Regions from separate parts of the Geodermatophilus sp. SYSU D01119 genome, predicted to be linked through region 1. Evidence: riboswitches for the same ligand, from Rfam matches in the RefSeq annotation. Region 1 holds a riboswitch; the other holds the start of a gene.
The links. A riboswitch is a leader RNA that binds a small molecule or an ion and turns the genes downstream of it on or off. The one in region 1 is predicted to bind cyclic di-AMP.

Region 1 (5,624 bases):
CTGTTCTGGCGCTACGGGCTGGTGTGGCGGCGTCCGGGCTGAGCGCCGGGGAATCCGGTCGGCAGGGGCCATCGGCCCTGGTTGGGTGGCCCGGTGCGTCCCGTCCCGACCGTTCCCGGCGACCGCTCCCTGCCTCCCCCGTTCGACCACCCGCACGCCTCCGCGGAGGCCCGCGCGATCGCCGAGCGGGGGACGGTCCTGCGTGCCCAGGTCGGGTCCGGCGTCCACGGCACCTCGGTGGCCGGCCAGGACGACCGCGACGAGATGGGCATCTGCCTCGAGCCGCCGGAGTTCGTGACCGGCACCGGCCGGGTGCCGGCGGGGCTGTCGACGACGGCGACCGTGCCGTTCGAGCAGTACCACCGGCACACCGCCTGGGACCGGCCCGGCGGGCTGGCCAACCGCTCGGGCGCCGGTGACCTCGACGTCGTCGTCTACTCGGCGCGGAAGTGGGCGCGCCTGGCGCTGGGCGGCAACCCGACGGTCCTGCTCCTGCTGTTCGTGCCGGACGAGGAGGTCGTGGTCCGCACGGAGACCGGGGCGGAGCTGGTGGCGCACGCCGACCGGTTCGTCTCGCGCCTCGCGGCCGACCGCTTCCTCGGCTACCTGCGCGCCCAGCGGGCGGCGATGACCGGCGCCCGCCCCGGCCGGGCGGAGCTCGTGGACGCGCACGGGTTCGACGTGAAGTTCGCGACGCACGCGCTGCGGCTCGGGCTGCAGGGCGTCGAGCTGCTGCGCACCGGCCGGATCACGCTGCCGGTGCCCGAGCCCGACCGCGCGTACCTGCGGCGGGTCCGCCGCGGCGAGGTGCCGCTGGCCGAGGTGGTCGCGGCGGTCGACGACGCCGAGGCGCGGCTGGTGGCGCTGCGCGACAGCCCGGCGGTGCCGCCGCTGCCCGACCGGGCCTGGGTCGACGGCTGGCTCCACCGCGCCCACCTCGCGTACTGGGCGTCGCTGTCCTGAGCCCGCCCCGGTACGACGAGGACCCCGGCCGCGGGCGGCCGGGGTCCTCGTGTCGGGCTGTCGTCAGCCGACGTAGTTCACGTGCACGTGGTCGAAGTGGTTCGCGGTGACGCCACCGCGGTCCTCCATGGCACGCCACGCGCCGTCGGGCGAGGTGAGGATGCGCTGCTCCCAGATGACGTACTCGACGCCGAGCTCGTCCCAGTGGTCCACGTGGTACTGCGCGATGGCGTCGCCGAGGGCGGCGTCGCTCATGACCATGTAGTCCAGGGCCTTGCCCGAGGGGTGGCCGTCGGGGTCGACGGCGCTGGGCCGGGTGCCGCCGAGGGTGATGTCGCCGGCGCCGGGGACGGCGCTGACGACGGCGTTCGCGGCCGCCTGCACCGCGGCGTGGATCGGCCCGGAGCTGTTGGTGATGGTGGCGACGGCGGCGACCGGGGCGGGCGCCGCGGCGACCTCGGGGGCGGCCTCGGCGAGCGGGGCGACCTCGCCGGCGGGCGCGGACTCCCCGGCGTTCGAGCCACCGGCGGGGGCCTCGGCCGGGGCGGGGCTCTGGGCGGGGGTCTCGGCCGGCGCCTCGGCGGCGGGGGCGGCGGGCGCGGCGGCCGGGGCCGCCCCGCTCACCGCGAACACCTGACCCGGGAAGATCAGGTTCGGGTTGCTGCCGATGACGTCGACGTTGCGCTCGTACAGTTCCCGCCAGCTCTGGGCGTGGGCGGCGGCGATCTCGGCGACGGTGTCGCCCCAGCGGACGGTGTAGTCCTCGGTGTCGGCCTCGACCGAGGCAGCCTCGGCCGGCGCGGCCTCGGCAGGCGCGGCCTCGGCAGGCGCGGCGGTGGCGGCCTCCGGCGCGGGGGCGGCCTCCGGCACGGGGGCAGCCTCCGGCGCCGGGGCCTCGGCGGCGGGCGCAGCCGGGGCGGCGGGCGCGGCCGGGGCGGCGGGCGCCTCGGCGGCGGCCGCGGTGGTGCCGTCGGCCAGGTACTTCCCGCAGGACGGCCAGGCGCCGATGCCCTGCCCGGCGAGGACCGCCTCGGCGATCTCGACCTGCTGGGCCGGGGTGGCGAGGTCGGCGCGCGGGGCGAGCTCGGTGCCGCCGAACGCGGCCCAGGTGGACTGGCTGAACTGCAGGCCGCCGTAGTAGCCGTTGCCGGTGTTGATCGACCAGTTGCCGCTCGACTCGCACTGGGCGACACCGGACCAGTCGTGGCCGGTGGAGGCGGAGGCGGGCGAACTGAGGACGCCCAGACCGACGACGGTGGCGCCGGCGGCGACAGGGGCCTTGGCGATGACCTTCTTGGTGCGGACGTAACGGGGTGCGCGGTGCTTGGACATGGTGATGATCTCCCGATCACCGCCGGCGAGGTGAGCTGTCGGGTTCGGGCGATCGGTGCCCGGCCGCGGGACGCGGCTTCACCCCGGAGACGCGTTCAGGTCAGGCCCCCGTAGGCCGTCACGCGCCGGAAGTGGGTCCCCCACCCCTGCCCTGGGAGTTGACGTGAGCGACCGGTGGGCAGGGTTTGGCGGACCGGGCGCCGCGCTCCTGTTTGCTGAGCGCGACCGAAACGTTACATACCGCTTTGGTAACTGTCGTCGTGTTGACACTCACAGTGGACGGCGTCCGGCGTGTCGGTCATCCGTCGTGTACCCGGGCGCGAGCGATCGGTCAGCGCCTCCGTCGCGTGACGAGCGCGCAGCTCACGCAGCAGGTCGTCGGTGACCTCGACCCCGGCCCCCGCCGCGGCGGGCACGTCCCGGGAGTACTGCTCGTAGCCCGGGGGTGTGTAGGGACACAGCGCCCGGACCTCCACCGCGCCCCCGTCGCGGAACCCGTGCAGCGCCCCGCGCGGCGCGTGTGCGAGGTCACCCGGCCGCAGCACCGCCTCGCCGTCGTCGGTGGACACCGTCAGCTCCCCGGCGAGGACGACGAAGGTCTCGTCGTGGGCGTGGTGCACGTGCGGCCGCGCGCCCACCACGCCAGGCGGCACGGCGAACTCCTCGACACCCAGGCGGCCGCCGGTGCCGGCGCCGGTCAGGGCGACCGGTGCAGCACGCCCGCCGCCGGGACCACCTCCCCCTGGCCGGCGCGGACCACGACGGCGCGAGGGACGACGGCGCGGGGAACGGCCTCCTCAGCCACCGGCGAGCGCCCCGGAGGCCGCCTCCCGCAGGGCGACGGCGAGGCCCGCCTCCGCGCGCTGGTCGGTGCGGACGACGACCACCCGCGGCCCGCCCAGCGCCAGCGCCCCCGGCAGCTCACCCGCGGCGGTCACGGCGGTGGCCTCCCAGCCCAGGGCCCGGGCGACGGCGACCAGGTCACGCCCGTGCGGCGTGCCGAACACCCGCCGGTAGTCGCGCTCGTACGCGGGCCTGCCCGGCTCGAGCTGGGCGAAGATCCCGCCGCCGTCGTTGTCCGGGACGACCACGGTGAGGTCCGGCCGCGCCTCGCCCTCGCCGGTCAGCAGGCCCTGGAGGTCGTGCAGGAAGGTCAGGTCGCCCATGAGCGCGACCGCGGGGCCGCCGTGCACCAGCGCCGCCCCGATCGCCGTGGAGATCGTCCCGTCGATACCCGCCACGCCCCGGTTGGCCAGCACCGCCACGTCCCCGCGCGGCACGGCGAGCCGGTCGACGTCGCGCACCGGCGTCGAGGAGCCGAGCACCAGCAGGGCGCCGGCGGGCAGCGCGGCGACGACGTCGCGGGCCAGCCGCGCGGCGGTCAGGCCGGGCGCGTCGTCGAGCAGCGCGTCCACGGCCGCGCCCACCCGCCCCGCGGCGGCCCACCAGGCGGCCGCCCACGCGGGGTCGGCCGGCGGCCCGGACGGCGGCACAGCTCGGGTGACCGAGGTGCTGGAGCGGGCGGGGTCGGGCCAGCGCGGGCCGGTCACCACCGTCTCCACCCGCACGCGCGGGTCGGCCAGCAGCGCCGACACCGGCCGGGACAGGGTCGGCCGCCCGACCACGACCACCCGCGCGGGCCGGTGCTCCGCCAGCCAGTCCGGCGCACCGAGCAGCAGTGCCCCGCCGCGCACGGCGTCGCCGGTCCACGCGCCCCCGCTGGGCTCGGCCACCACCGGCCAGCCCGCGGCCGCGGCGCCGTCGGCCCAGGCCCGGCCGGAAGCGGACGGCCCGTCGCCGGCGACCACCAGCGTGCGCGGGGCGTCGGGCAGCGGGTCCCCGCCGGCCGGCGCGCCCGCCCCGCCGGTCCACGGCCCGCCGTCGTCGCGCCCGGCCCAGGGCCCCGCGAGCGGGCCGGGCTCCTCCTCGGGCAGCAGCGGGTCCCGCAGCGGCAGGTCGAGCTGCACCGGGCCGGGGTCGCCGGACATGGCGCCGGTGGCGGCGAGCAGGGCGCGGGAGACGACCGAGCGCCAGTAGCGGTTCTGCGCGGCCTCGCGGCCGGCCTCGGGCACCCCGACATCGGCCGCCCAGCGCACCGCGCCGCCGTAGAGGCCCGGCTGCTCGATCGTCTGGTTGGCGCCGGTCGAGCGCAGCTCCGGCGGCCGGTCGGCGGTCAGCGCGAGCAGCGGGACCCCGCTGGTGTCGGCCTCGAGCACGGCGGCGTGCAGGTGCGCGGTCGCCGTCCCGGAGGTGGTGAGCACCGGCACCGGGCGGCCCGAGGCCCGGGCGAGGCCGAGGGCGAGGAAGGACGCCGTCCGCTCGTCGATGCGCACGTGCAGCCGCAGCAGACCGGCCCGCTCGGCCGCGGCGAGGGCCAGCGCCACCGGCGCCGAGCGCGACCCCGGGGCGACGACGGCGTCGCGCACCCCGCCGCGGACCAGCTCGTCGACCAGCACGCGGGCGAACGCGGTGGAGGGGTTCACGCGGCCAGCACCGCCGCGAGCCGCTGCGCCCACCGGCCGGTGACGTCGTCGGGCGCGGTCACCTCGGCCAGCCGGTCGGGCTCCACGGCGCGGACGGGCAGCGCGCCGTCGACCGGCAGCAACGGGTCGGCCGTCACGTCGCCGACCAGCAGCGCGACGGTGGCCAGCCCGCAGGCGAACGGCAGCTCGGGCAGCGCGGCGGCCAGCGCCACCCCGGCGGCGATGCCCACGGAGGACTCCAGCGCCGAGGACACCACGCACGGCAGCCCGTGCGCCTCGGCCACCCGCAGCGCCGCGCGCACGCCGCCGAGCGGCTGCACCTTGAGGACGACGACGTCGGCGGCCTCGCGCAGGTCCACCGCGAGCGGGTCCCCGGCGCGGCGCACGCCCTCGTCGACGGCGACCCGCACGTCGACCCGGCGGCGCAGCGCGGCCAGCTCCTCCAGCGTGGCGCAGGGCTGCTCGGCGTACTCGAGGCCGACGCGGTCCAGCTCCCGGATGCGGGCGACGGCGGTGTCGACGTCCCAGGCGGCGTTGGCGTCCACCCGCACCGCCCCGGCCGGGCCGAGCGCGTCGCGGACGGCCTCCACCCGGGCCAGGTCGTCGGCCGGCGTCTGCCCCGGCTCGGCCACCTTCACCTTCGCCGTCCGGCAGCCCGAGGCGGCCGCGATCGCGTGCGCCCGCTCCGCGCCGACCGCGGGCACGGTGACGTTGACGGGGACGGCGTCGCGCACCGGTGCGGGCCAGCCCTCCAGCGCGGCCTCGGCGGCGGCGGACCACCACCGCCGGCTCTCCTCGACGCCGTAGTCCCAGAACGGGGAGAACTCGCCCCAGCCGGCCGGCCCG
Region 2 (5,624 bases), on a different contig from region 1:
GGCGGGCAGGAGGGCTTCGACCGGCTCGTGGCGGCGCTGCACGAGCACGGGCTGGGCCTGGTGCTCGACCTCGTGCCCAACCACATGGGCGTGGCCGACCCGGCCGAGGCGCCCTGGTGGTGGGACGTGCTCCAGCACGGCCGCGACAGCGCGCACGCGTCGGCGTTCGACGTCGACTGGGACTTCGGCGGCGGGCGCGTCCGCATCCCGGTCCTGGGCTCGGCCGACGACGTCGAGAAGCTCGAGGTGGTGGACGGCGAGCTCCGCTACTACGACAACCGCTTCCCCCTCGCGCCCGGCACCGGCGAGGGGACGCCGCAGGAGGTGCACGACCGGCAGCACTACGAGCTGGTCGACTGGCGGCGCGCGGACGCCGACCTCAACTACCGGCGGTTCTTCGCCATCAACACCCTCGCCGGGCTGCGCGTGGAGGACTCGGAGGTCTTCCGGGCCACCCACGAGCTGGTGCTGCGGCTCGTCGAGGACGGCGCCGTCGACGGGCTGCGGATCGACCACCCCGACGGCCTCGCCGACCCGAAGGGCTACCTCGACCGGCTGGCCGAGGCCTCCGGCGGGCGCTGGACGGTGGTCGAGAAGATCCTCGAGCCCGGTGAGGACCTGCCCGACAGCTGGCGCACCGCCGGCACCACCGGCTACGACGCGCTCGCCGAGGTCGACGACGTCCTCGTCGACCCGGCGGGCGAGGCGGGCCTGACCGCGCTGGACACCGAGCTGTCCGGCCGGGAGGTCGACTACGCGCAGCTGGTGCACGACTGCAAGCGCGAGGTGACCGACGGGATCCTCGGCTCGGAGGTGGCCCGGCTGGTGCGGGTGATCGGCGAGCTGCCGGGCGTTGACGTGGAGACGGAGAAGGAGGCGCTGGCCGAGCTGCTGGCCACCTTCTCGGTCTACCGCAGCTACCTGCCCGACGGCCGCGAGCACCTCGACGCCGCGGTGGCCGCCGTCCGCGACCGCCGGCCCGACCTGGTCGCCGCGGTCGACGCGCTGCACCCGGTGCTGGCGCAGGCCGGCACCGAGGCGGCCACCCGCTTCGAGCAGACCAGCGGCCCGGTGATGGCCAAGGGCGTCGAGGACAGCGCCTACTACCGGTGGGCGCGCTTCGTGGTCCTCAACGAGGTGGGCGGGGACCCGGCCCGGTTCGGCAGCACCGTCGAGGAGTGGCACGAGGCGCAGGCGCGGCGGCTCGCGCGCAAGCCCGAGTCGATGACCACGCTGACCACGCACGACACCAAGCGCAGCGAGGACACCCGGGCCCGCCTGGCCGTCCTCGCCGAGGTGCCCACCGAGTGGGCCGACCTGGTGCGCGGCTGGCTGTCGCGCCACCCGCTGCCCGACCGGCCGCTGGCGCACCTGGTGTGGCAGAACCTGGTCGGCGCCTGGCCGCTGTCCCGCGAGCGGGCGCACGCCTACGCGGAGAAGGCGGCCCGGGAGGCCGGGCTGTCGACGACGTGGACCGACGTCGACGAGGAGTTCGAGGCCGCGCTGCACGCGATGGTCGACGCCGCCTTCGACGACGCGACGACGCACGGCGAGATCGAGGCGTTCGTCGAGCGGATCGCGGCGGCGGGGCGGTCGAACGGGCTGGCGCAGAAGCTGCTGCAGCTGACGATGCCCGGCGTCCCCGACGTCTACCAGGGCACCGAGCTGTGGGACCACTCGCTGGTCGACCCGGACAACCGCCGCCCGGTCGACTACGACGAGCGGCGCGCACTGCTGGCCCGGCTCGACGGCGGTGAGGTGCCCGGGGTCGACGCGACCGGCGCGGCCAAGTTGCTGGTCACCTCGCGGGCGCTGCGGCTGCGCCGGGACCGCCCGGAACTGTTCACCGGCTACACGCCCGTGCAGGTGACCGGGTCCGCCGCGCAGCACGTCGTCGCCTTCGACCGCGGGTCCGGGGAGCAGGGCGGCGCGGTGACGGTGGCGACGCGGCTGCCCGTGGCGCTGGCGGCGTCCGGCTGGGGCGACACCGCGCTGGCGCTGCCCACCGGAGCCTGGCGGGACGTCCTGACCGGCACCCGGGTGGTCTCCGACGCCGGCGGGACGCCGGTGGGCGAGCTGCTCGCCCGGCTGCCGGTGGCGCTGCTCGTCCGCGACTGAGACGGAGGTCACGCGGGGACCGGGCGGTCGCCCGGCCCCTGCGTGACCTGCGGCTCCTCCCCGTGGCCGACGAGGCGCCCCTCCCGACACGCCCGTGACGCGTGGGGCGGACGAGCCACGGCGTGACCCGTTCGTTACCTTGGCTGCGCACGCGGGTCCAGAACGGCCACGTGCCGGAGCCGGTCCGCCGAACCCCGTCCGCCGGGCTCCGTTCCTCTGCACAGCCAGGACGGGGGTGGGGGACCCATCTCGGCGCCTGCACCGTGGTCACGGGGGGACCGGACGCAGCGCCTCGGGGTGAAGCCGCACGTCGTGCGGCCGGGGCACCGATCGCTCCGAACCCGACAGCTCACCTCGCAGGCGGTGGATCGGAGATCCCCCATGCGCACGTCCACCTCCCTGATCCGCCGTGCCCTCGTGACGACCGGCGTCGCGGCGGTCGCCCTCGGCGTCGCCGCCGGCCCCGCCTCGGCCGCCGCCCCCAACGACTGGGACGCCGTCGCCCAGTGCGAGTCCAGCGGCAACTGGTCGATCAACACCGGGAACGGCTACTACGGCGGGCTGCAGTTCAGCCAGAGCACCTGGGCCGCCTTCGGTGGCACCGCCTACGCGCCGCGCGCCGACCTGGCCACCAAGGCGCAGCAGATCGCCGTCGCCGAGCGCACGCTCGACGTCCAGGGCCCGGGCGCCTGGCCCACCTGCGGCGAGGGCCTGGACCCGTCGGCGCCCGAGGCGGGGTCCCCGGCCGCGGCACCGGCCCCGGCCCCCGCTGCCGCCCCGGCCGCCGCGCCCGCCGCCTCCGGCGACACGCACACCGTCGTCCGCGGCGACACGCTGGCCAAGATCGCCCGCGCCGAGGGCGTCGACGGCGGCTGGCGGGCGCTGTGGGCGGCCAACCGCGACGCGGTGCCGAACCCGAACCGGATCTCGGTCGGCCAGGTGCTGCAGCTGCCGTGACCCGCGTGCGGCGGCCGGGGCTCCCCCGGCCGCCGCACCTGGTGGCAACCCCGGGCGCAGCGCAGTGGCCCGCCAGCCGGCCGCGGCGCAGTGGTCGGCCGGCCGCGGCGCAGTGATCGGCGGGCGGCAGCGCAGTGATCGGCGGGCCGCAGCGCAGTGATTGGCGGGCCGCAGCGCGGGCAAGACGGTCCGGTCACCCCGCACGCCCCCTGGAGGTCCCCGCATGTCCGCACCCGTCGAGTTCGCCGTCTGGGCGCCCGTGCCCGAGCGGGTGCGCGTGCAGGTCGACGACGCCGTGCACGACATGCGCCGCGACGAGCGCGGCTGGTGGCGCGCGGAGGTCGAGGCCGGCCCCGACGCCGACTACGGCTTCCTGCTCGGCGACGACGACACGCCGCGACCCGACCCGCGCGCGCGGCGGCAGCCCGCCGGCGTGCACGGCCTCTCCCGCCGGTTCGACCCGTCCGCGTACGCCTGGGGCGACACCGCGTGGACCGGGCGCCCGCTGGCCGGCGGCGTCGTCTACGAGATGCACGTCGGCACCTTCACCCCCGAGGGCACCCTCGACTCGGCGATCGACCGGCTCGGCCACCTCGTCGACCTCGGCGTCGACTTCGTCGAGCTGCTGCCGGTGAACACCTTCGACGGCGCCCACAACTGGGGCTACGACGGCGTGCTCTGGTACGCGGTGCAGGAGAGCTACGGCGGCCCGGCCGCCTACCAGCGCTTCGTCGACGCCTGCCACCAGCGCGGCCTCGGCGTCATCCAGGACGTCGTCTACAACCACCTCGGGCCGTCCGGGAACTACCTGCCGCTGTTCATGCCGGTCTTCAGCGAGGGCGGCGCGAACACCTGGGGCGAGTCGGTGAACCTGTCGGGGCCCGACTCCGACGAGGTGCGCCGCTACATCCTGGACAACGCGCTGATGTGGCTGCGGGACATGCACGTCGACGGGCTGCGGCTCGACGCCGTGCACGCGCTGGTCGACGAGCGCGCCACCCACGTGCTGGAGGAGATGGCGCGCGAGGTCGAGGCGCTCTCGGTCGCCGTGGGCCGGCCGCTCACGCTCATCGCCGAGAGCGACCTCAACGACCCGCGCCTGGTCACCCCGCGCGTCGCCGGCGGCACCGGCATCGACGCGCAGTGGAGCGACGACTTCCACCACGCGCTGCACGCCACGCTCACCGGCGAGGGGCAGGGCTACTACCGCGACTTCGCCGAGGCCGGGCTCGGCGGGGTGGCCAAGACGCTCACCGGCGCCTTCTTCCACGACGACGCGTGGTCGAGCTTCCGCCGTCGCCACCACGGCCGGCCCGTGGACACCACCCGGCTGCCGGGCTGGAAGTTCCTCGGCTACCTGCAGGACCACGACCAGATCGGCAACCGCGCCGTCGGCGACCGGATCTCGGCCACCCTCTCCCCCGGCCTGCTCGCCGTCGGCGCCACCCTGGTGCTGACCAGCCCCTTCACCCCGATGCTCTTCATGGGCGAGGAGTGGGGCGCCGCCACCCCGTGGCAGTTCTTCACCAGCCACACCGACCCGGACATCGGCCGGGCGACGGCGGAGGGCCGCAAGAGCGAGTTCGCCGGGCACGGCTGGGACGCCGACGAGGTGCCCGACCCGCAGGACCCCGAGACCTTCCGCCGCTCGAAGCTGGACTGGTCGGAGCCCGAGCGCGAGCCGCACGCCCGGCTGCTCGAGGTGCACCGGACGCTGCTTGCCCTGCGGCGGCAGCACCCCGAGCTCGTGGACGCCGACCTGTCGGCCGTCGAGGTCGGCTGGGACGACGAGGACCGCGTGCTCGTGGTGCACCGCGGCGGGCTGCGCGTGGTGGCCAACCTGTCCGGCGAGGAACAGGAGGTCGACCTCGACCGGACGGCGACCGGCGTGCTGTTCGCGACGTCCGGCGAGCCGGCGCTGGACGGGACGACGGTGACGCTGCCGGCCGAGAGCGCCGCGATCCTCACCACCTGATGCGCCGGCTGCACCCGGACCCCGCGGACGGCCTGTCCGACGCCGACCTGGCCGAGGCGTACCGGCTGCCGCCCGGCCGGTCGCTGCGGGTGGACTTCGTGACCTCCCTCGACGGGGCGATCGCCGTCGGCGGGCGGAGCGCGGGGCTCGGGTCGCCGGGCGACCAGCGGGTGTTCCGGACGCTGCGGGCGCTCGCCGACGGCGTGCTGGTGGGCGCCGGCACGGCCACCGCGGAGGGCTACCGGCCGGTGGACGCCGACCCCGCCGTGGTGGCGCTGCGGGCCTCGCTGGGGCGGCCGGCGGCGGCGCCGGTCGTCGTCGTGTCGCGGCGGGCGTCGCTCGCGCCGGACGGCCGGCTGGCGGTGCCCTCGACCGTGCTGGTCACCTGCGCGGCGGCGCCCGCCGAGCGCCGGGCCGCGCTGGCCGCCGCCGGCGTGGACGTGCTCGTCTGCGGGGACGACGACGTCGACCTGCCGCTGGCGCTCGACCGGCTGGCCGGGCGGGGGCTCGAGCAGCTGGTGTGCGAGGGCGGGCCGGCGCTGCTGGCGGCCGCGCTGGAGGCGGGCGTCGTCGA

Region 2: it holds a riboswitch for cyclic di-AMP, as region 1 does, so the genes downstream of both, ACI79X_RS19855 (transglycosylase family protein) here and ACI79X_RS09465 (transglycosylase family protein) in region 1, are expected to answer to the same signal.

The regions. Positions count from the first base shown of each region.
Region 1 is NZ_JBJGYL010000009.1:115,176-120,799, forward strand. Features, by position in the region: gene ACI79X_RS09455 (methyltransferase domain-containing protein) at 1-42, shown strand, start outside; gene ACI79X_RS09460 (nucleotidyltransferase domain-containing protein) at 94-963, shown strand; gene ACI79X_RS09465 (transglycosylase family protein) at 1,027-2,295, opposite strand; cyclic di-AMP (ydaO/yuaA leader) riboswitch at 2,300-2,469, opposite strand; gene ACI79X_RS09470 (cupin domain-containing protein) at 2,529-2,948, opposite strand; gene menD (2-succinyl-5-enolpyruvyl-6-hydroxy-3-cyclohexene-1-carboxylic-acid synthase) at 3,093-4,778, opposite strand; gene ACI79X_RS09480 (o-succinylbenzoate synthase) at 4,775-5,624, opposite strand, start outside.
Region 2 is NZ_JBJGYL010000031.1:7,483-13,106, forward strand. Features, by position in the region: gene treY (malto-oligosyltrehalose synthase) at 1-2,118, shown strand, start outside; cyclic di-AMP (ydaO/yuaA leader) riboswitch at 2,362-2,496, shown strand; gene ACI79X_RS19855 (transglycosylase family protein) at 2,500-3,075, shown strand; gene treZ (malto-oligosyltrehalose trehalohydrolase) at 3,299-5,050, shown strand; gene ACI79X_RS19865 (dihydrofolate reductase family protein) at 5,050-5,624, shown strand, end outside.